DNA from 4 places in the Streptomyces sp. NPDC020917 genome. Region 1 is predicted to be linked to each of the others. Evidence: riboswitches for the same ligand, from Rfam matches in the RefSeq annotation. Region 1 holds a riboswitch; each other region holds the start of a gene.
What was found. Region 1 has a riboswitch for cobalamin ahead of ACH4TG_RS09970 (ribonucleoside-diphosphate reductase subunit alpha). Riboswitches for the same ligand answer to the same signal wherever they lie in the genome.
Positions count from the first base shown of each region.

Region 2: another riboswitch for cobalamin. It lies ahead of ACH4TG_RS06660 (CbtB-domain containing protein); the one in region 1 lies ahead of ACH4TG_RS09970 (ribonucleoside-diphosphate reductase subunit alpha).
Region 3: another riboswitch for cobalamin. It lies ahead of ACH4TG_RS03610 (cobalamin biosynthesis protein); the one in region 1 lies ahead of ACH4TG_RS09970 (ribonucleoside-diphosphate reductase subunit alpha).
Region 4: another riboswitch for cobalamin. It lies ahead of metE (5-methyltetrahydropteroyltriglutamate--homocysteine S-methyltransferase); the one in region 1 lies ahead of ACH4TG_RS09970 (ribonucleoside-diphosphate reductase subunit alpha).

Region 1 covers NZ_JBIRRR010000004.1:1,502-7,271, forward strand. Annotated here, with positions in the region: gene ACH4TG_RS09970 (ribonucleoside-diphosphate reductase subunit alpha) at 1-2,068, opposite strand, end outside; cobalamin riboswitch at 2,202-2,370, opposite strand; gene ACH4TG_RS09975 (hypothetical protein) at 2,398-2,535, opposite strand; gene ACH4TG_RS09980 (helix-turn-helix domain-containing protein) at 2,625-3,581, shown strand; gene mctP (monocarboxylate uptake permease MctP) at 3,987-5,651, opposite strand; gene ACH4TG_RS09990 (DUF3311 domain-containing protein) at 5,648-5,770, opposite strand, start outside.
Region 2 covers NZ_JBIRRR010000002.1:572,161-577,930, forward strand. Annotated here, with positions in the region: gene ACH4TG_RS06645 (damage-control phosphatase ARMT1 family protein) at 1-1,128, shown strand, start outside; gene ACH4TG_RS06650 (hypothetical protein) at 1,197-2,072, opposite strand; gene ACH4TG_RS06655 (CbtA family protein) at 2,069-2,950, opposite strand; gene ACH4TG_RS06660 (CbtB-domain containing protein) at 2,975-3,214, opposite strand; cobalamin riboswitch at 3,250-3,409, opposite strand; gene ACH4TG_RS06665 (hypothetical protein) at 3,574-5,770, shown strand, end outside.
Region 3 covers NZ_JBIRRR010000001.1:847,469-853,238, reverse strand. Annotated here, with positions in the region: gene ACH4TG_RS03625 (NAD(P)/FAD-dependent oxidoreductase) at 1-1,368, shown strand, start outside; gene ACH4TG_RS03620 (anion permease) at 1,494-2,693, shown strand; gene ACH4TG_RS03615 (hypothetical protein) at 2,725-2,934, shown strand; cobalamin riboswitch at 3,058-3,255, shown strand; gene ACH4TG_RS03610 (cobalamin biosynthesis protein) at 3,430-4,404, shown strand; gene ACH4TG_RS03605 (cobyric acid synthase) at 4,401-5,770, shown strand, end outside.
Region 4 covers NZ_JBIRRR010000016.1:143,521-149,290, reverse strand. Annotated here, with positions in the region: gene ACH4TG_RS29080 (ATP-binding protein) at 1-436, opposite strand, end outside; gene ACH4TG_RS29075 (response regulator transcription factor) at 433-1,116, opposite strand; cobalamin riboswitch at 1,319-1,534, shown strand; gene metE (5-methyltetrahydropteroyltriglutamate--homocysteine S-methyltransferase) at 1,695-4,013, shown strand; gene ACH4TG_RS29065 (kelch repeat-containing protein) at 4,191-5,770, opposite strand, start outside.

The DNA.
Region 1 (5,770 bases):
GCACCTCCTCCGGGATCCACCGCAGGCCCTGCACGCTGCCGTTGGCCTCGCGGAGCGCCTCGCGGGTCTGGTCGTCCCACACCCCGAGCCGCTTCAGGTCCGCCACCAGGTAGGAGTTGACCTGGAGGAACTCGCCGGAGAGCGTCTCGCGCTTGAACAGGTTGGAGACCTGCGGCTCGATGCACTCGTAGGCGCCGGCGATCGAGGCGATCGTGGCGGTCGGCGCGATGGCCAGCAGCAGGGAGTTGCGCAGCCCGGTGGCGGCCATCCGGGTGCGCAACGCGGCCCACCGCTCGGGCCAGTTGAGGGAGACGCCGTAGTGGTCGGGGTGCAGCACGCCGGCCGCGGTGCGGGTCTTCTCCCAGGCCGGCAGCGGTCCGCTGCGCTCGGCCAGGTCGCAGGACGCCTCGTAGGCGGCCAGCATGATCCGCTCGGCGATCCGGGTGGACAGCTCCCTCGCCCCGGCGGAGTCGAAGGGCAGCCGCAGCCGGAAGAACACGTCCTGCAGGCCCATCACGCCCAGGCCCACCGGACGCCAGCGGGCGTTGGAGCGGCCGGCCTGCTCGGTCGGGTAGAAGTTGATGTCCACCACGCGGTCCAGGAACGTCACGGCGGTGCGGACGGTCTCGTCCAGCCGCGTCCAGTCCAGGTCGCCGTCCGGGGTGACGAACGCGCCCAGGTTGACCGAGCCGAGGTTGCACACCGCGGTCTCCGAGCCGTCGCTGACCTCCAGGATCTCGGTGCACAGGTTGGAGGAGTGGACGGTGCGGCCGGGCTCCGCGGTCTGGTTGGCGGTGCGGTTCGCGGCGTCCTTGAACGTCATCCAGCCGTTGCCGGTCTGCGCGAGGGTGCGCATCATCCGGCCGTACAGCTCCCGGGCGGGCAGGGTCTTGCGGGCCAGGCCCGCGGCCTCCGCGGCCCGGTAGGCGGCGTCGAAGTCCGCGCCCCACAGGTCGACCAGCTGCGGCACGTCGGAGGGGGAGAACAGCGACCACGTGCCGTCGGCGTCGACGCGGCGCATGAACTCGTCCGGCACCCAGTGCGCCAGGTTGAGGTTGTGGGTGCGGCGGGCGTCCTCACCGGTGTTGTCCCGCAGCTCCAGGAACTCCTCGATGTCGGCGTGCCACGTCTCCAGGTACACCGCCGCCGCGCCCTTGCGGCGCCCGCCCTGGTTGACCGCGGCCACCGAGGCGTCGAGCGTCTTGAGGAACGGCACGATGCCGTTGGAGTGGCCGTTGGTGCCGCGGATCAGCGCGCCGCGGGCGCGGACCCGGGAGTACGACAGGCCGATGCCGCCCGCGTGCTTGGACAGCCGGGCGATCTGCGCGTAGCCGTCGTAGATCGAGCCCAGCTCGTCCTGCGGGGAGTCCAGCAGGTAGCACGAGGACATCTGCGGGTGGCGGGTGCCGGAGTTGAACAGGGTCGGTGAACTCGGCAGGTACTCCAGCCGGTTCATCAGCCGGTACAGCGCGGCCACGTCCTGCGCGGCGCGGACGGTGTCGTCCTCGGCCAGGCCGCAGGCGACGCGCAGCATGAAGTGCTGCGGGGTCTCGACGACCTGGCGGGTGATCGGGTGCCGCAGCAGGTAGCGGCTGTACAGCGTACGCAGCCCGAAGTAGCCGAAGCGGTCGTCGGCGCCCTCGGCGAGCGCCTGCTCGACCAGCGCGTCCAGCCGCGTGGCGTGCAGCGTCACGAAGTCGGCGGTGCGGTCGCCGATCAGGCCCTCGCGGTGGCCCACGGCGACCGAGGACGAGAAGGACACCGCCCCCTGGCCCGCGGCCTCTTCGGCGATCGTGGCGGTCAGCAGCCGGGCGGCCAGCCGCGAGTACCCGGGGTCCTCGGCGATCAGGCCGGCGGCGGCCTCGGTGGCCAGCTCGCGCAGCTCGGCCCGGTCCGCCGTGGCGCTGCGCCCGCGCAGGGCGGCGGCCGCGACCCGGCCGGGGTCGGTGTCGGGGAGGTCGGCGGTCAGCGTCACGAGGTCGCGGAGCAGCGCGGCGCCGGCGGCGTCGGTGGTCTCTGCGGGTGGTGCGGCGGCTTCGGCAGCGGGTGCGTCAGGCGCGATGGTCACGTTCGGTGCTCTCCCTCGTTTCGCGGCGGCGGCCGGCGGAGAGGGACGGAAGGCAGCACCGCAGAGCCCGGGGAGGGCAGGTCGGAGCAGCGTCCGCGAGCCCAATCCGCGAGGCCCGGACACAGCGCGCCCGCTCGTCGGGCGCGGCGCCGGCAGGCGATCGGGCTGTGCGGGGGCGCGCGCGGGCGCCGCCGCTCACCGTTGCGGGGCAGCGCCGGATTCGCACCGGCTTCCCCTGCGGGCAGCGGAGTTGAGCATACATCTTGTGGACAGCGGAACGCGCCGACCCCACATGTAGTGGTGTCGGCGCGGCGTGTCGCGCGGCGTGCTCAGGTCCGCGACGGGCCCTGCTGGGCCCGGCGGATCTGCCGGTCGATGCGGGCGTCGTGCCGTGCACCGCTGAGCGGGGCGGCGGTGAGGGAGGCGGCGAGGGCGAGGAGGGCGGCGATGTCGAGGAGGAGTGTCATGAGTCAATCGTGCTCGCGCGCATTACCCGGGACCAGTGGCAGGACTGTCGTACTACCGCAACATCCTGCCAAGTGGCATGCTCGACAGCATGCTGCAGAACGTGGCCGTCCTGGCGCTCGACGGCGTGCACCCTTTCGAACTCGGCGTGGTCTGCGAGATCTTCGGGCTCGACCGCAGCGACGAGGGCCTGCCCGTGTACGACTTCGCGGTGGTCTCCGGCGAGGGGCCGGTGCTCGGCACCCACGCCGGGTTCAGCATGTCCGTGCCGGACGACCTGGACCGGGTGGAGGAGGCGGACCTGGTCGCCGTGCCGGCCGGGGACACCTTCAACGACCGCGCGTTCCCGCCGGACGCGCTGCGCGCGCTGGTGAGGGCGGTGGAGCGCGGCGCGACGGTGCTCAGCGTCTGCTCAGGGGTGTTCATGCTGGGGGCGGCGGGCCTGCTGGACGGCCGGCGCTGCGCCGCGCACTGGCGGCACGCGGAACGGCTCTCCGCCCGCTACCCGGCGGCCATGGTCGAGCCCGACGTGCTCTACGTGGACGACGCGGGGGTGGTCACCTCGGCCGGTACGGCCGCCGGCATCGACGCGTGCCTGCATCTGGTGCGCAAGGAGCAGGGGTCGGCGGTGGCGAACGCCATCGCGCGCCGCATGGTGGTGCCGCCGCACCGCGAAGGCGGCCAGGCCCAGTACGTGGACCGGCCGCTGCCGCGGGCCACCAGCGACACGGTCACCGGCGTGCTGGCGTGGATGGAGCGGAACCTCGACCGCGAGGTCACGGTCGACGAGCTGGCCGCGCGGGCCCACATGTCGCCGCGGACGTTCGCGCGGCGCTTCCAGCAGGAGACGGGCACCACGCCGTATCGCTGGCTGCTGGGCCAACGGGTTCTGCTCGCACGCGAGTTGCTGGAGTCGACCGGGCAGACGGTCGATGCGATCGCGGTGCGGACGGGGTTCGGTAACGCGGCGACGCTGCGGCACCATTTTGCTCGGTGGACCGGCACGACGCCCCTCACCTACCGCCGCACCTTCGGCCAGCGCCCCTGACCCCCCACCACCCGCCGTCCGCCGGCAACGTCCCCTCCGCGGGGCAGGCGGTGCCCCGTCAGGTGCGCGGGGAACTGCGCGCTCAGCCCCGCACGGGCCGTCCGCCGGCAACGTCCCCTCGCGGGGCAGAACGTGCCCCGCAGGGGCGCGGGGAACTGCGCGACCAGCCAGCGCGGCGCCGCACTCCGCCACCGTCCCGAAGGGGCAGTTCGGTCCGCTCCGGACCACCGGCCGGTGGCCGGTTGCTCGCGCTGGGGGCACCTCCCAGGCGCAGCCCTGGGGGACCCCGCGCCCCTGAGGGGTGACCCACACCGCCAGGTGAACGCCCCCCCGGGGGAGGGTGAACGCCCCCCGGGGGGAGGGTGGAGGGCCACCCGTTGGCGGGGGACGCTGCCCGGCGAAGGGCTAGGCTCCGGCGGGTTCGGGGAGGCCGGGGGAGACCCCGGGCTCACCGGGCTGCTCGGCGCCGGAGGAGCCGGACGGCTCGGACTCGGCCAGGTAGTCGGAGGCCACCGTCTCGTCCGCGCCGGCAGGCGCCTTGACCGCGTTGAGGACCAGGGTGAGCACGAGCACGAGGGCCACGTTGATCACGAACGCCGTCAGCCCGATGTACCCCTTCTCGCCGATCCACGGGATCATGTCGGAGTTCCCGCCGAAGTGCGCCTGGCTCGGGCTGGACTGCTCGTACGCCTTCCACGTGCCGTAGGCCATGCCGGCCGCCCAGCCCGCCAGCAGCGCCCAGCGGTGGAACCAGCGGGTGAACAGGCCGCCGACGATCGCCGGCACCGTCTGCAGGATCCAGATGCCGCCCAGCAGCTGGAAGTTGATCGCGACCGTCTTGTCCATGGTGAGCACGAAGACCAGCGCGCCGACCTTGACCACCAGCGACGCGACCTTGGAGACCTTGGTCTCCTGCTCGGGCGTGGCGTCCGGCTTGATCAGGTCCTTGTAGATGTTGCGGGTGAACAGGTTGGCCGCTGCGATCGACATGATCGCCGCCGGCACCAGCGCGCCGATGCCGATCGCCGCGAAGGCCACGCCCGCGAACCACGACGGGAACATGTTCTCGAACAGCTGGGGGATGGCGAGTTGGCCGTTGTAGCCCTTGATGCCCTTGCCGACGCCGTCGGCGATCGCCATGAAGCCGAGCATCGCCAGCAGGCCGAGCATGAGCGAGTACAGCGGCAGGATCGTGGTGTTGCGGCGGATGGTGTCGCGGCTCTTGCCGGACAGCACGGCCGTGACCGAGTGCGGGTACAGGAAGAGCGCCATGGCCGAGCCCATCGCCAGTGTGGCGTACGCCCATTGGGCCTTCGGCCCGGTCACCAGCGAGCCGCGCGGCAGCCCGGTCTGCGGGCTCTTCACCGAGTACGCGTCGGACGCCTTGCTGAAGATGTCGCCGAACCCGCCCAGCTTGTACGGGATGTAGATGATCGCCACCACGATGACGATGTAGATCAGCGCGTCCTTGACGAAGGCGATCAGCGCCGGCGCCCTAAGGCCGGAGGAGTAGGTGTACGCCGCGAGCACCGCGAAGGCGATCATCAGCGGCAGGTCCTTGACGAACCAGTTGGTGGAGTCGCTGCCGCCGACCCCCATCACGTCCAGCACCGCCTGGATGCCGACGAGTTGGAGGGCGATGTACGGCATGGTGGCCAGGATGCCGGTGAGCGCGACGGCCACCGACAGGCTCTTGGAGCCGAACCGCCCGCGGATGAAGTCCGAGGAGGTCACATAGCCGTGGCGGTGCGAGACCGACCACAGCCGCGGCAGGAACAGGAACACCAGCGGGTACGTGATGATCGTGTACGGCACCGCGAAGAAGCCGGCCGCGCCGGCGCCGTAGATCGCGGCCGGGACCGCGACGAAGGTGTACGCGGTGTACAGGTCGCCGCCGAGCAGGAACCAGGTGACCCAGGTGCCGAAGCTCCGGCCGCCCAGGCCCCATTCGTCCAGGTGCAGGGCGTTCTCGGCGCGCCGCCAGCGGGCCGCCATGAAGCCCACCACGGTGACGGCGAGGAAGAAGAGGATGAAGACGCCGAGGGCGACGCCGTTGACGTCGTTCTTCACTTGGCCGCACCCCCCTTGCGCGCCCGCTCCTCGCGGCGGACCAGGACGTACGCGGTGTACGTCAGCGCGGCCGCCACCGGCACCCAGGCCATCTGGTACCAGTAGAAGAACGGGATGCC
Region 2 (5,770 bases), on a different contig from region 1:
GCCGGGTCGTTCGCGTGGGGCGTGCTGGCCGAACGCCACCCCGCGCTGGTGCGGCGCGTGCGGGAGGCGACCGCCTACCCGCCGCCGCAGCAAAGGGCGTTGGACGGGCTGCTGCGCGAGGCCACGGGCGGCGGGGTGATCGCACCGCTGGGCGCGGGGGCGCACGACGCGGGCCGGTGGGAGAGCTGGAGCCACGGGTACGTCGGGCGGTCGTGGTTCGACGTGCCGTTCCTGTGGGCGGAGAGCTACTTCTACCGCCGGCTGCTGGACGCCGTCGGGTACTTCGGCCCCGGGCCGTGGCAGGGCATCGATCCCTTCGCACCGTTCAAGCGGGCGGAGTTGGACAGCCTCGCCGTCACGGAGGAGCTCGCCGCTCTCGACCGGGTGGCCGAACTGCCCGCGGAACAGCAGGACCAGGCGATGCTCAACGGTGCCCTGTGGGGCAACAAGGCCGACCTGGGCTTCCAGATCTCCTCCGGAGACCTCGACGGCAAGGGCGAGCATCTCATCGCGGACGACGGCGCGTTGCTGTGGCGGAAGCTGGCCTCGTCCCCGCCCGGCGCGGTGTACGTGCTCGCCGACAACGCCGGCCGCGAACTGATCCCCGACCTGCTGCTCGTCGACCGCCTGCTGCACACCGGCCGTGCGGCCGCCGTCGTCCTCCACGTCAAGCCGTACCCCTACTACGTGTCCGACGCGACGACCGCGGACGTCGTGGAGTGCGTGCGCCGCATCGCGCAGGCCCCGGGCGCGGCCGGCACGATCGGCGGCCGTCTGCGGGACGCCCTCACCGGCGGCCGGCTGATGGTCCGCGCCCATCCCTTCTCGTGCGCACCGCTGCCCTACGCGGACATGCCGGAGGACCTGCGGGCCGACCTCGCCCAGGCCACCGTGACGATCTCCAAGGGCGACCTCAACTACCGCCGCCTGGTGGGTGATCGCCTGTGGCCGGCCACCACGCCGTTCGCCGACCTCACCTCGTACTTCCCGAGCCCGCTGCTGGCGCTGCGCACCCTGAAGTCGGACGTGGCCGCCGGGCTGGACCCGGCGACGCTCGCCGAACTCGAGGGGAGCGGCGAGGAATGGCGGACCAGCGGGACGTACGCGGTGGTGCAGTTCCGGCCGTGAGGAGGCGGTTCGCGGCTCCGCATGCTTGTCGGGCCGCGTCACATGCTTGTCGGGCCACGTCGCGGCCCTCAGTCCGTCCCGCGGTGAACCCGTTTGCCCCTGGCCGCAGTTGGCCGGTGGTCGAGTGCGCAGTCGCCGCACAGGGAGCCGTTGCGGTCGGGGGCGGCCCGGTAGATCAGGCAGCAACTGCTGCGACGGAAGGCGCCCCGCGGCCCGAACCCGCCGGAGCCGGCCAGATACGGGTGCCGCAGGAGCACCCCGAGCAGGGCGCGGGCGTCGGTCCCTGCGCCCCTGCCGGCGAGCATGCGCGCGGCGCCTGCCAGCGCCGACGACGTGTTGCCGCGCAGGATGTGCTCCGACACCCCGAACCGTCCGAACGCACCGGCCAGCGGTACCGCGATGCCGTCGACGAGGACGGCGGTCAGACATGCGGGGAGGGGGCCGTTGTCGTCGAGTTCCCGGCCCGGATCCTCACCGCAAGCCGCTTCCACGGCGGCCCCGTCTCCGCCCGCGACGCCCGCGGTCTCGCCGGTTCCGCCTCCGGCCCGGGGCAGTGACAGCGGGAAGGCGCCCCCGAGTTGCGCCTTCCACCGTAGGTCGTCGAGCGACAGAGCCGGAACCCGGCGGTGCAGCACGGCCGTTGCCAGCAGCGGGGAGACGAGCCGTGCCGCCATCCCCAGGTGGGCCACCGACGCGGCCACCCGCACCTCGATCCGCGCGACGTCCAGACCGCCGCCGGCGGCGAGGAACTCCCGGACCGACGCGACCCGTTCGTCCAGGACGGAAGGATCGGTGACGAGGTCGGTCACCGACCGCCAGTCACCGGCGGGCGGATGCGCCGGGTCGTGGCGGCCGATGGTGAAGAACGGTCCGAGGGCGTCGAGCGCGGCGTCACCGTCGCGGCCGCCGCCCCGGTCCGCGCCGCCGTCGGCGGCATGGGTCACGTCGTCACCGGGTCCGCGGCTCCTGCGGACGCGGCTGAGGCCGGCTTCTGCCGCCGTACGGTGGCCGGTTGGAGTAGGCGCTGCGCCATCGGCGCGAAGACCAGCCCGATCGTCCCCCACAAGATGAGCTGCGCGGCGACCGAGTAGAGCCGGAAGTCGAACAGCACGTCGGCCGGGAAGCCCGGATAGACGAGGTGCCCCTGCTTGTCGGTCAGCGGCAGCGGCGTCTCGGTGGCGTGGTGGCCGTAGAGGTGGACGTTGTCCGACAGGTGCCCGATCGACGGCAGCAGCGTCATCACGACGCCGATCACGACGACGTACGCGGCCGCGCCGAGCAACGTGGCGTTCCAGTTGCCGAACCGCGGCTGGAGACGCTGCCCCAGCCAGACGGCGCCGGCGAGGAACAGCACCGAGCACAGCACCATCACCAGGTACAGGCTGCCGCGTTGCTGGATCGTCTCCGCGTGCCCGATGGCCGGCGGGTTCGCCGGGTACTTCACGAACGGCACGAGGTAGAAGCCGAGGAGGCCGCCGCCGGCCACCAGCACGGACAGGGTCCGGGCCTGCAGGCGCCCGGTGCGGCCCAGGCACAGCAGGTACGCGACCGCGAACAGCGCGCCCATGGCCATGCCGAAGAAAATCATGCCGACGCCGAGGCCGACGTCCGCCTGGACGGTACGGGAGAACAGGTCGGGGTCGGCCATCTCCGGTGGGATCCCGGCGGCCTTGTCCAGCGCCTCCTGCGCGGCGTCACGGCCGCTCTCGTAGGCGATGGCCTTGTTGATCTGGGGCTCGGCGAAGATCCGCGCGAACGCGAACGCGAGCAGCCCTGCGAGGGCGCCGGCCAGCAGGCCGCGCCCCAGGATGCGCTTGACCATGGTCAGTCCTGGTGTCCCCGCCGCTCAGTGGCAGGGGAAACCGAGGAAGTGCCGGGCGTCGTGCACGAACTCGTGGACGTGCATGTCGTTTCCGAACACCGACACCGCGCCCTGGTCGACACCGATGAAGTAGTAGACGGCGAGCGCGAGCACCGCGGTGCTCACCAGCAGCAGCGCGGCGCGGACGTTGGGGACGACGACGGGGATCGCGGCGGAGCCGGCGTCGTGGGTGGGGGTGGCGGCAGGCGCGGACAGACTGCTCATGTGGAGCCCTCCTTGGGGATCGTGCGTCCCAGTTCGATGGAGCGGGCGCAAGGGGGGAGTGTCTGACTCGCCCCCGGCCGTGACCGGGGGGCACACAGTGGCGCGACCGTGCCGGAATTGCACCGGCTTACTCGCTCCCTCGCAGTTATTGGCACAGTAAGGGCGGTCGGAAGACCCCGTCAATGTGACCTCCGGCCACCTCCGCACGTGAACGCGGCCTCAGGGCCCGGTCCGTGGGAGCAGCCGGGTCGGCCCGCAGGCCGCTACGGGCTCGTCGAGGCCGTCGACGCGGCCGCCGGATGGCCTCGCGGGCGAAAACCCGTACGAGAGCGGGAGCAGGCGGCGCCACAATGGCGCGCATGTCCACCGAGCCTCACGAACCTCGCGCAGCCGTCGACGCCCTCTTCGCCGCCCTCGACCCGCTCGCGTACCCCGACCGCATGCGCGCCCTCGCCGTCTGGACGCGGGAGCGGGCGCAGGACGGCGTCGTCGGCGGCGACGGTGAGGGCAGCGGCGTCGGCCGCCTCGGCGGGAGTGGACTGCGGCCCGTGCTGGACGAGTTGGAGACGCGCGGCCTGTACGGCCGCCGCCTCGCGGCCGTCGCCGCGTCCATCGGGCAGGACGCGGGCTTCCTCGAGGCGCGCCTCGCGGACCCCGACGCCACCGTCCGCGGCTACGCGCTCAAGGCCGCGTTCCACCTGCCGCTCAGCGACGCCGCGCTGGAGCGGGCGATGGACGATGCCCCGGAGGCCGTGCGCCGCCGCATCGCTCTCGCGGTCGTCGACGGCGAACGCCCCAAGCTGGCCGAGCGGTTGCTGGTGTCCGTGCGCGAGCAGTGGGGGGACGAGGAGGCCGCGCGGCTGCTGCCGGGATGCGGGGCCGACGTTGTGGAACGGCTGCTGCCCGACCTGTTCCTCGCGGTGGTGCGGTGGCGCGCCCTCGCCCGCCGCCACGCCGACCTGGTGCTGGACGAGGCCGCACGCCAGCTCGCCGAGCTGCCGGAGCTGTCCGGCCCGGCGTGGTGGCAGCGCAACGGCGACCTGTTCGAAGCCGCCGTCGAGGCACGCCCGTTGCGCGTCCTGGAACTGCTCGAACGACACTGCCCGCAGCGCTTTCCGGTGTCGGTCAGGTCATGTCTCGGCCCGCTGCTCAGGGCGGCTCCGGGACGGACGATCGCACTGATCACGGCTCCCGAACGCCTCGCGCACCCTTCCCACGGCCTGCTGTCCCGTACCGCGTTGGGCCGTGTCGCCAGGCTCGGGCCGCCGGAGCTCCTCGCGCTCGGGAAGGCATGGAGCCGCCAACCCGACGCCCTGGCGGCGCTGTTGCGCGCCCTGCCGCCGTCCCGCCGCGAGTCCTTCTACGACGCCGCGACCGCCGGCCAGGACCTCGGCCACACCGCTCTCAGCGCGAGCGTCCTGGAGGCGCTGCCGCGCGCTCGCGCACAGGCCGAGGCGCGGCGGATGGCCGCGCAGGCCGCGGAACGCGGCGAGCCCTGGGACACCGTGCTGGCCGCCGTCGCCCACCTGCCGGTCGCCGAGGCACGCGAGCGCCTCGTCGCCGCCACGCGCCGTCCCGCCGCCGATGACCGCGCACAGGCATACCCGATGCTGGTCAGGAACGCGGCCAGGTCCGGTGAGGCCGCGCCGGTCGCCGTGCTGCTCGACGACCTGCAGCGGCTCCGCAACGAGCAGGAGCCCGTCAGGTCACCCGCGCTGCTGGCCCTCGCCGAGGTTCCGCCACGGCTGTTCACCGGTGTGGACACCAGCCTGCTCGACCGCATCGCGATCGACGCCGTGGAGGCACGTGACAGCTCCCCGCGCACCCGCCACGCCCTCTCGTCGCTGGCCCTCGCCGTGCTGCGCGAGCACGCCGTGAGCGGCGAACGCCCCCTCGTGGGATGGGCGTTGACCACCCTGACGCGCCTGTCCGGGCACACCGGAGGCGCCCACCTCGGCCGGCTGGACACCACGCTGCGCCGGGGACAGGAGTTCCAGGTCTTCGAGGCGCTCCGGCCCTGGCTGGAGGCGGGTGCCGACAAGGTCGACCACTCCCTCACCTTCGCGCTCGCGCGGGCCCTCGGGCGCCGCGCCCGCCACATGCCCGAACTCCAAGAACTCCTTTGGCAAGCCGTCCAGTTCGGGAACGACGCGACGGTGCGGCAAGCCGTCGACCTCTGGCTCGACGACCCGGCGACAAGGGACGAACGGGCCGAGCGCGTGCTGGAGCTGGAACCGTCAGCCGCCGTGCTCCCACCCGTGCTGCGGGTCCTGGCGCACCGCCGCACCGACCTGCTGGACCCCGTCCTCGCCGCCAGGCCGCCGTACGGGCGGTTCCTCGTCCCGGGAGCGCGGTGGCTGCCGCCCCTCGACGGTATCCGCAACTGGCTGCCGCGCCAGCAGGCCGCCGCCGCAAGGCTGTTGGCCCGCGCGGCGGGGGACGCCTCGCTGCCCAAGTACACGCGGGCCTGGCACCTCCGGGACGCGGCGGCCATCCCTGAACTCGGCTTCGACATCGTCCGCCGGTACCTCGAGTCGACGGACACGGTGCTCGCCG
Region 3 (5,770 bases), on a different contig from region 1:
TCGTTCTGGTACGCGGGCACCGGCATCCCGGAGCCCCGCGAGCCGCTGCCCGGCGACACCGACGCCGACGTGGTGATCGTCGGCGGCGGCTACACCGGGCTGTGGACCGCGTACTACCTGAAGCGGGCGGCCCCGTTCCTGCGGATCACCGTGCTGGAGTCGCGGTTCTGCGGCTACGGCGCGTCCGGGCGCAACGGCGGCTGGCTCTACAACGGCATCGCCGGGCGCGACCGGTACGCCAGGCTGCACGGCCGCGACGCGGCGGTGGCGCTCCAGCGGGCGATGAACGCCACCGTCGCCGAGGTGGTCGCGGTCGCCGGGCAGGAGGGCATCGACGCCGACATCCACCAGGGCGGCGTGCTCGAAGTGGCGTACACCCCGGCCCAGTTGGCCCGGCTGAAGGCGTACCACGAAGCGGAGCTGGCGTTCGGCGAGACCGACCGGGTGCTGCTGGGCGCGGCCGAGTCGGCGCGGCGGGTGCGGGTGGCGGGCACGGTCGGCGGCACCTGGACCCCGCACGGCGCGCGGGTGCATCCGGCCAAGCTGGTGCAGGGCCTGGCGGCGGCCGTCGAGCGGCTGGGGGTCACCGTGCACGAGTCGACCCCGGTGACCGAGATCCGGCCGAAGCACGCGGTGACGCCGTACGGCACCGTCCGGGCCCCGTACGTGCTGCGCTGCACGGAGGGGTTCACCGCGTCCCTGAGGGGGCAGCGGCGGACCTGGCTGCCGATGAACTCCTCGATGATCGCCACCGAGCCGCTGCCGCCCGAGGTGTGGGCGACGATCGGCTGGGACGGCGCGGAGACCCTCGGCGACATGGCGCACGCCTACATGTACGCGCAGCGCACCGCGGACGGCCGGATCGCGCTGGGCGGGCGCGGCGCGCCGTACCGCTTCGGCTCCCGGACCGACAACGACGGGCGGACCTCGCCGGCGACCGTGGCTGCGCTGCGGGAGATCCTGGTCCGCTTCTTCCCGGCGACCGCCGGGGTGGCGATCGACCACGCGTGGTCGGGGGTGCTGGGAGTGCCGCGGGACTGGTGCGCGACCGTCCAGCTGGACCGCAGCACGGGCCTGGGCTGGGCCGGCGGCTACGTCGGCAGCGGCGTGGCCACCTCCAACCTGGCGGCGCGCACCCTGCGCGACCTGGTGCGACTGGACTCCGGGCAGGGGCAGCGGACGGAGCTGACGGAGCTGCCGTGGGTGGGCCACCGGGTGCGGCGATGGGAGCCGGAACCGCTGCGCTGGGCGGGGGTGCACGGCATGTACGCGGCGTACCGGGCGGCCGACGGGCGGGAGCGGGCCGGGCGCAGCGCCCGCACCGACGTGGTGGCCCGCTACGCCGACCGGTTGTCCGGGAGACACTGACGATTCGAAGGGGATTCACGCGGATTTAACGATGGCACCGCGAGTCCGCTCCCAGTTCACCTTCCGTTCACCATCACTTCGTACGGTCGGCTCGCCACTGCCCGCTCGAACGAATACCTGGGGCCATGGAACACATCACGCTCCTGATCGGAATCGTGATCGCGACCGCGCTCGTGTTCGACTTCACGAACGGTTTCCACGACACCGCCAACGCGATGGCCACCACCATCTCGACCGGCGCGCTCAAGCCCAAGACGGCGGTGGCCATGTCCGCCGTACTCAACCTCGTCGGCGCCTTCCTGTCGGTGGCCGTCGCCAAGACCATCTCCGGCGGCATCATCGACGAGTCCGCCGGCATCAAGCCCGAAGTGATCTTCGCCGGCCTGGTCGGCGCCATCCTGTGGAACCTGATCACCTGGCTCGCCGGGCTGCCCTCCAGTTCCTCGCACGCGCTGTTCGGCGGCCTGATCGGCGCGGTGCTGGTCGCGGCCGGCACCCACGGCATCCACGGCGAGGCCGTGGTGATGAAGGTCCTGATCCCCGCCGCGGCCGCCCCGTTCGTGGCCGGCCTGGCGTCCACGCTCGCCACCCGGGTCACCTACCGGCTGGGCCGCGGCGCCGACCCGGAGGCCACGTCGCGCGGCTACCGGGCCGGCCAGATCGCCTCCGCGGGCCTGGTCTCGCTCGCCCACGGCACCAGCGACGGGCAGAAGACGATGGGTGTGATCACCCTCACCCTGATCACCGGCAACGCCCTCGCGCCGAACTCCGACCCGCCGCTGTGGGTCATCGTCTGCGCCGGCGCCGCGATGGCGCTGGGCACCTACCTCGGCGGCTGGCGGATCATCCGCACCATGGGCCGCGGGCTGACCGACATCCAGCCGCAGCAGGGCTTCGCCGCGCAGACCGGCGCGGCGGCCACCATCCTCGCCTCCTCCCACCTGGGCTTCGCGCTGTCCACCACGCAGGTCTGCTCCGGTGCCGTGATGGGCGCGGGCATGGGCCGCAGCGGCGCGGTGGTGCGCTGGAGCACCGCCGGCCGGATGGTCGCCGCCTGGGTGCTGACCCTGCCGGCGGCCGGCCTGGTCGCGGCCGGCGCCGCGCTGCTGGCCGAGCAGGGCAGCTGGGGCGTCGCCGCGGTCGCGGTGATCGCGCTCGCCGCCTGCGCCGCGATCCGCACCGCCGCGCGCCGCAAGCCGATCACCCACGCCAACGTCAACGACCCGCAGCCGTCCGCGGCCGGCGAGCCCCAGGGTGCGGTGACCGCCGCGATCGCCGCGGTCACCCCGCCGCCGCCGGCCTCCGCCACCGGCACGGCCGCCTGAAGCCCCGAGCACACCCCGCGAAGGACATCCCATGACCATCGACTGGCACGCCCTGCTCTCGGTCTTCGCCGTCACCCTGCTGTCCACCGTCGGCCTGGTCGGCGTCTTCACCCTCGGCATCGTCGGGCTCACCCGGCGCGGGGGCGGCACGGCCGCGCTCAGCCGCACCGGCGCCTACCTGTGCTTCGCCGCCTGCGCGGCGGCCGTCGCATGGGGCATCACACTGATCGTCCAGAAGTGACCTGCGCCGTGGCCGTCCGCACGTGACGGCCACGGCGACCGTCCCCGCCGGGGCTCGCCGGGGGGCGCGCCGGGGGTGTGGACCTCGCCACACTCCATCCCCGCAGGTCAACGCGGAGTTGACCCGGTATCGCGCACGTGGTGAACTGCCGGAAGCCATACGGCGGCAGGAGAGGAAGTCCGGTGCGAATCCGGCGCGGTCCCGCCACTGTCACCGGGGAGTGCACTCCCAACCCGTACGTCACGGCCGGTCATCCGGCTGGAAGACCGGGAGTGCGTTGATCCGGGAGCCAGGAGACTCTCACCGCCGGTCACGTCGAACCAGGGCGCGGACCCTGAGTGAGGACCTCTGCCATGCCCGGCACCCGAGTGGGCGCGAACACCCCCGGCACACCGCCGTGTTCGGCCCTGCCCACCGCCCCCAGCGCAGTCCCGCCCCCGGCCCCCCGTCCACCCCAGGCCCCGCCCCGCCGGAGCGTGACGGCGGGCTGAGCCGATGCGAGCCACACGTGCCGGAGACGGCTACGCGTACGGCGCCGCGCTCGGCTTCCTCTGCGACCTCGCCATCGGCGACCCGCGTCGCGGCCATCCGGTCGCGGGGTTCGGGCGCGCCGCGGGGTCACTGGAACGCCGGCTGTGGCGTGACGACCGGCTGAGCGGGACGGTCCATGCGGCGCTGTGCGCCGGCGGTGCGGTGGGTGCCGCGGTGCTCGCCCGGCGGGCCGTGCGCTCCTCCCCCGCGCTGTCCGTCGCGCTGACCGCGGCCGCCACCTGGTCGGTGCTGGGCGGCACTTCGCTGGCCCGCGAGGCGACGGCGATCGGCGAGGCGCTGCGGGCGGGCGACCTGGCCGCCGCCCGCGCCCGGCTGCCGCACCTGTGCGGCCGCGACCCGCAGCACCTCGACGCGGACGGCATCGCGCGGGCGGTGGTGGAGTCGGTCGCCGAGAACACCTCGGACGCCGTGGTGGGCGCGCTGGTGTGGGGCGGCCTGCTCGGGGTGCCGGGGCTGGCCGGCTTCCGGGCCGTCAACACCCTGGACGCGATGGTGGGCCACCGCTCCCCGCGCTACCTGCGGTTCGGCTGGGCGTCGGCCCGGCTGGACGACGCCGCGGGGTATCCGGGTGCCCGGCTGACCGCGGCACTGGCCGCGCTGGCCGGGCCGCACCCGCGCGCCGCGCTGCGCACCTGGCGCCGCGACGCCCGGTCCCACCCGAGCCCCAACGCCGGTCCCGTGGAAGCCGCGTTCGCCGGCGCGCTGCGCCTGCGCCTGGGCGGCACGCTCGCCTACGGCGGGCGGGTCGAGCACCGGCCGGTGCTGGGCGCGGAATTCCCCGCGCCCGGGCCCGCCGACATCCCGCGCGCGATAAGGCTGTCGCGGCGGGTGGGCGGGCTGGCGCTCGGCGCGTCGCTGCTGCTGTCCGCCGCGCGCCGCCGCGCGGGCGCGGGCGGCCCGGCGAAGGGGGCGCGGTGAACGCGGCCCGGGGCACGGCCGGCACGCGGCGGGTGAAGGGCCTGCTCGTCGCGGGGACGCACTCCGACGCCGGCAAGAGCGTGGTCACCGCCGGGATCTGCCGGTGGCTGGTCCGGCAGGGCGTGCGGGTCGCCCCGTTCAAGGGCCAGAACATGTCGCTGAACTCCTTCGTCACCCGCGACGGCGCGGAGATCGGCCGCGCCCAGGCGATGCAGGCGCAGGCGGCCCGGGTCGAGCCGTCGGCGCTGATGAACCCGGTGCTGCTCAAACCGGGCGGTGACCGCAGCAGCCAGGTGATCGTGATGGGCCGCGCGGTGGGCGAGTTGAGCGCCCGCGGCTACCACGGCGGCCGCCAGGCCGAGCTGCTGGACACCGTGGCCGGCTGCCTGGAGGAGCTGGGACGCACCCACGACGCGGTGATCTGCGAGGGCGCGGGAAGCCCCGCGGAGATCAACCTGCGGCGCACCGACATCGTCAACATGGCGCTGGCCCGCCGGGCTTCGCTGCCCACGCTGGTGGTCGGCGACATCGACCGCGGCGGGGTCTTCGCGTCGTTCTTCGGCACCACCGCGCTGCTCTCGCCGCAGGACCAGGCACTGGTCTGCGGCTACCTGGTCAACAAGTTCCGCGGCGACGTGACGCTGCTGCAGCCCGGCCTGGACATGCTGCGGAAGCTCACCGGGCGCCCGGCGCTGGGCGTGCTGCCCTTCGCGCACGGCCTGGGCATCGACGAGGAGGACGGCCTGCGGGCCCGGGAGTCGAAGGCGGCCGCGCCGCCGCTCGGCGAGGACGTGCTGCGGGTCGCGGTCGCGGCCGTGCCGCTGATGTCCAACTTCACCGACGTCGACGCGCTGGCCGCGGAACCCGGCGTCGTGGTGCGGTTCGTGGACCGCCCCGAGGAGATCGCCGACGCCGACCTGGTGGTGCTACCCGGCACCCGCGGCACCGTCAGGGCGCTGGAGTGGCTGCGCGCCCGGGGCCTGGCCGACGCGGTCGCCCGCCGGGCCGCGCAGGGCCTTCCGGTGCTCGGGATCTGCGGGGGGTTCCAGATGCTGGGGACCCGTATCGAGGACGACGTGGAGTCCCGCGCCGGCACCGTCGAGGGCCTGGGCCTGCTGCCGGTGCGGGTGCGGTTCGCCGCGGAGAAGACCCTGGCCCGGCCCGAGGGACACGCCCTCGGCCAGCCCGTGACCGGCTACGAGATCCACCACGGGGTGGCCGAAGTCCTCGGCGGGGACGAGGAGTTCCTCGACGGCTGCCGGGCCGGCGCGGTGTGGGGCACGCACTGGCACGGCTCGCTGGAGAGCGACGGCTTTCGCCGGGAGTTCCTGCGGCTGGTCGCCCGGCTGGCCGGCCGGCGCTTCGT
Region 4 (5,770 bases), on a different contig from region 1:
AGACGCCCACCGGCGAGGACGTCTCGCCGACCGGCACCGCGACGGCCAGCCGGTCGTCCTGCGTGCGGGTGACCGTCCCCGCGTGGGCGAGCACGCTGCGGGCCATGGCCGCCCACTGCTCGCGGGTCTCCGCGAACTGAGCGGCGCTCTGCTGCGGGCACGGCGTGGACGCCACCTCGCGCCCGGCCGCGTCGAAGACGGCGGCGCAGGCGCCCGGCTCGGTGCCCCGGACCAGCATGCGCCGCAGCGACGCCGCGCTGCCGTGGTCGGACAGGTGCTCCTCGGCGGCGGCGGCCAGCGCGCGATCGGCGTCCTCGGTGCTCTGGCGGAAGGACGCGCGCTCGCGGTCGGCGAGCGACAGCCCCAGGGGCACGACGGTGAGCACCAGCAGCACGGTGACCAGGGACATGACCGCAAGGGCGATGCGCCGGGTCATGGCACGTCGGGGGGATCGGCCCGCGGGTCCGGGGTGCCGAGCCGGAACCCCCTGCCGTACACCGTCTCCACCAGACCGGGCCTGCGCAGTTTCCGGCGCAGGCCCGCCACGTGCACGTCCAGCACTTTCGTCGGCCCGTACCAGTGGGTGTCCCAGGCCCGTTCCAGGATCTCCTGCCGCGTCACCACCCGGCCCGGGTCCACGGCGAGCGCCTCGAGGATGTCGAACTCCTTCGGGGTCAGCGCCACCTCGCGCCCGCCGACGGTCACCGTGCGGGTCCGCAGGTCCACGGTGAGGTCGCCGTGGTGCAGCACCTCGGGCTCGGCCGGCCGCACCCGCCGCAGCACCGCGCGGATCCTGGCCAGCAGCTCGGCCAGGCCGAACGGCTTGACCAGGTAGTCGTCGGCGCCCTCGTCCAGCGCGGCCACCCGGTCGCCCTCCTCGCCGCGCGCGGTCACCACGATGATCGCCATGTCGGACCGGCCGCGCAGCGTCCGGCACACCTCGACGCCGTCCATGTCGGGCAGTCCCAGGTCCAGCAGCACCACATCGGGGTCGGGCGACGCCAGGAGCGCCTGCTGACCCGAGGCCGCCGCGGCGGTGTCGTACCCGGCCCGCTCCAGGCCACGGACCATCAGATCGGCGATTCCCGGGTCGTCCTCGACGACAAGCACCCGCATCCCCCCATCGTAGGTCTGCGACCGCTGCGAACTGCGGATTCCGCCCGGGGCGAGCCGTGCCCCGGGCGGCGGCGCGCGCCGCGCCACGACGGCGGGGCACGCGCGCCCGAACCGCCGCCGGCCGTGCCCGCGGCCTCACCGGGTGAGGGGCGTCACCGTCCCGGATCGTGGACGTCGCCGGACGGCGGCGGGGGCGCGGTCCTAGGCTGGAAGGGCAGCTGGTTCACGCCCGCCGGCCAGGCGGGTGTGTCGCAAGAGGGAACCCGGTGGGAATCCGGGACTGCCCCGCAGCGGTGAGCGGGAACGACCGCCGTCATACGCACTGGGCCGCAATGGCCCGGGAAGCGACGGCCAGTAGGTGTCCTCGACGAGGACGTGCCCGCGAGTCCGAAGACCTGCCACCTGCCCGTGTGCGCCCGGTGCGCCCGCGGAGTCCCGGTGACCTCGAGGGCGGGTCGGCGTACGAAGCACCAGCAGTCCGGCGTGGCGCGCACGCCCGCATCGCTCGTGCCGCCATCCCTTCGCGCTCTCGTCCCGCCATCGGGACCTCAGGGATCCATCTCGCGAAGGAGATCTCCGTGACGACCAAGCCCGCAGCCGCGGCAGCACGGGCCACCGTGTACGGCTACCCCCGCCAGGGCCCCCGGCGGGAGCTGAAGAAGGCGATCGAGGGCTACTGGAAGGGCCGCGTCAGCGCGGACGCCCTGCGCTCGACCGCCGCCGAACTGCGCCGGGCCACCTGGCGCCGGCTCGCCGAGGCCGGCATCCAGGAGGTGCCGACCGGCGACTTCTCGTACTACGACCACGTGCTGGACACCACCGTGATGGTCGGCGCGATCCCCGACCGCCACCGCGACGCGGTCGCCGCCGACCCGCTCGACGGCTACTTCGCCATGGCCCGCGGCACGCAGGACGTGCCGCCGCTGGAGATGACCAAGTGGTTCGACACCAACTACCACTACCTGGTGCCCGAGTTGGGGCCTGACACGGTCTTCTCCGCGGACCCGGCCAAGCAGGCGGGCGAGGTCCGCGAGGCGCTGGCGCTGGGACTCGACCCCCGGCCGGTCCTCGTCGGCCCCGTCACCTACCTGCTCCTGTCCAAGCCGGCGCCGGGCGCGCCGGCCGGCTTCGAGCCGCTGACCCTGCTGGACCGCCTGCTGCCGGTCTACGCCGACGTGCTCGCCGACCTGCGGGCCGCCGGGGCGCCGTGGGTGCAACTCGACGAGCCCGCCCTGGTCCAGGACCGCACGCCCGCCGAACTCGCCGCCGCGGAACGGGCCTACCAGGTGCTGGGCACGCTGACCGACCGTCCGAAGCTGCTGGTCGCCTCGTACTTCGACCGGCTGGGCGACGCCCTGCCGCTCCTGGCCGCGGCACCGGTCGAGGGACTGGCCCTGGACTTCACCGGGTCCGCGGCCGGCAACCTCGACGCGCTCGCCGCGGCCGGCGGGCTGCCCGGCAAGCGGCTGGTCGCCGGGGTGGTGAACGGGCGCAACATCTGGGTCGCGGACCTGGAGAAGGCGCTGTCCACCCTGGGCACGCTGCTCGGGCTGGCCGACCGCGTCGACGTCGCCGCCTCCTGCTCGCTGCTGCACGTGCCGCTGGACGCGGCGGCCGAACGCGACATCGACCCGCAGATCCTGCGCTGGCTGTCCTTCGCCCGGCAGAAGACCGCCGAGATCACCACGCTCGAAAGGGGCCTGGCCCAGGGCACCGACGCCATCGCCGCCGAACTGGCCGCCAACCGGGCCGCACTGTCCGCCCGCGCCACCTCCCCCCTGACCCGCGACCCGGCCGTGCGGGCCCGCGCCGAGGCCGTCACCGGGGCCGAGACGCGCCGCCCGCAGCCGTACGAGCGGCGGGCCGCGGCCCAGCGGGAGCGGCTGGGCCTGCCGGCGCTGCCCACCACCACCATCGGCTCCTTCCCGCAGACCGCCGAACTGCGCGCCGCCCGCGCCGATCTGCGGGCCCGCCGGATCGACACCGCGGGCTACGAGGAGCGCATCAGGAAGGAGATCCAGGACGTGATCTCCTTCCAGGAGAGGACCGGCCTCGACGTGCTCGTGCACGGCGAGCCCGAACGCAACGACATGGTCCAGTACTTCGCCGAGCAGCTCACCGGCTACCTCGCGACCCGGCACGGCTGGGTCCAGTCGTACGGCACCCGGTACGTGCGCCCGCCGATCCTGGCCGGCGACGTCGCGCGGCCCGGCCCGATGACCGTGCGCTGGACCTCCTACGCGCAGTCCCTCACCGGCCGCCCGGTCAAGGGCATGCTCACCGGCCCGGTCACCATGCTGGCCTGGTCCTTCGTCCGCGACGACCAGCCGCTCGGCGACACCGCGCGGCAGGTCGCGCTGGCGCTGCGCGATGAGGTGGCCGACCTGGAGGCGGCCGGGACCTCGGTGATCCAGGTGGACGAGCCGGCGCTGCGCGAGACGCTGCCGCTGCGGGCCGCCGACCGGCCGGCGTACCTGGCGTGGGCCACCGAGGCGTTCCGGCTCGCCACGTCCGGGGTCCGTCCGGAGACGCAGGTCCACACCCACATGTGCTACGCCGAGTTCGGCGACATCGTGGAAGCCATCGACGACCTGGACGCCGACGTCATCAGCCTGGAGGCGGCACGCTCCCACATGCAGGTGGCCGGTGAGCTCGCCGCGCACGGCTACCCGCGGGAGGCCGGGCCCGGGGTCTACGACATCCACTCGCCCCGGGTGCCCGGCGCCGGTGAGGCGGCGGACCTGCTGCGCAAGGGACTCGAGGCCATCCCCGCCGAGCGGCTGTGGGTCAACCCGGACTGCGGCCTGAAGACCCGGGGCTGGGCGGAGACCCGCGCCTCCCTGGAGAACCTGGTGGCCGCGGCCCGCACGGTCCGCGCCGAGCTGCCCCCGTCCTGACCCGCCGGCCGGGAGGGACGCCGCGCCGCCCCTCCCGGCCCCGTGGGTGCGCCGCCCCGTCGTGCACACCGCACGGCCGCGCAGGCGCGGAGAGCCGGAGGGGCTCCCGGGCGCAGTGTCCCGGGAGCCCCTCCAGCGGTGCCGGGCCGGCCGGTCCCGAGGACCGGCCGGCGGCGGTCAGCCGGCGGCGACCACCCTCATCGTCGCGGCGAGCGCCGGCACGGCGTACGGCGAGTCCGTGCCCACGGTCAGCCCGCTCGTGTAGGTGCCGGCCTGGTCGGCCCGGGCCGCGTCGAACGTGACCCGCACCGTCACCGCGGCGCCCGGGGCGACCGTGACGCCGTGCGGGGCCGACAGCCAGGCAGCGGCGCCCGAACTTCCGCAGTCGCCGTATCCGGGCAGCTGCTCGACGCCGGTGAGCGGCGCGTTCGCGCCGTCCGCGCCACCGACGACGTACAGCCCGCAAGCGCCGCTGCCGCGGTACGCCAGCGTGTTCGCCGCCGGGAGGACCGACCAGGAGTCGGTGGCCGGGTCGTACTCCTCGGCCTGGTTGGTCAGTTGGCCGTCGGTCACACCGCCGACCACCTGCAGCCGCCCGCCGGAGGAGGCGGCGGCCATCGCCCAGTTCGGGTAGGGCAGGTCGGCCCGCGCGGTCCAAGTACCCGCGACCGGGTCGAAGGCGTAGGTCGCCACCGACTCCGCGCCGCTGACCGGATCGGTGCCGCCCGCGCAGACGACCTGGCCGCCGATGCCCGCGCAGGCCAGCCACGCGTCGGTGACCGGGTAGTCCGCTACGCGGCTCCACGTGTCGGCCCGCGGGTCGTAGACGTAGGTCGCCTGCGACGCCGGGACGCAGTTGCCGCCGCAGCCGGCGACCACGTACAGCCGGCCGCCGAGCACCGCCGTGCCGCCGGCGACGACCCCCGACGGGAGCGGCGCGACCGAGGACCACGTGTCGTGCTGCGGGTCGTAGCGGTGGACCGCGGCCGAGGCGCTGCCGGTGCCGTCCCAGCCGCCGACGACGTAGATCCGGCCGTCGACCGCCTCCACGCCCGGCTTCTCCAGCCCCTGCGGCATGTTCGCCAGCCGCTGCCAGCCGCCGGCGGCCGGGTCGTGGACCAGGGCCTGGAACAGCAGGCTGCCGCCGTCGGTGCCGCCGAAGGAGTACACCTTGCCGTCGAGCGTGACCGAGCCGCTGTCCATCACCGGTCCCGGCAGGGCGTCGGCGGTCGTCCACGCCGTGCCGCCCGGCACGGTGCTGGCGCCGGCCGTAGCGGTCGAGCCCGCGGCCGCCGCGGCACCCTGGGTCCTGCCGGCGACCAGCGAGCCGCGGGTGAAGTCGCCGCCGGAGTGCCGGACCGGGGCGCCGCTGCCGGCCGTCCCCGAGGCGCCGGGGTGCGAGTCGGGCGTGAACGAGCCGTCCTGCCCGTCGAGGACGACGTGGACGGGGGCGGTGCCGGTGTTGCGCAGCGTCACCGTCCTGGTCGTGGACCGGCCGGGCTGCTGGGTCACCTGCAACGGGCCGCCGGAGACGCTGATCCGGCCGGCGCCCAGCCGCCAGTCCTTGACCGTGACCCCGTCGCGGGCGACGGCGGTCGTCGCGGTCGCGGCGGTGTAGGCGCCGTCGGTGACGCCCAGCGTGGTGCGGCCGGAGCCGTCGGCCGCCGAGGCGGGCGCGAACAGCTCGTAGCCGCCGCCGGCCGTGGTGGCCGCCGGGGTGCCGGCGACGCTCACGGTCGCGCCGGAAAGCGCCGTGC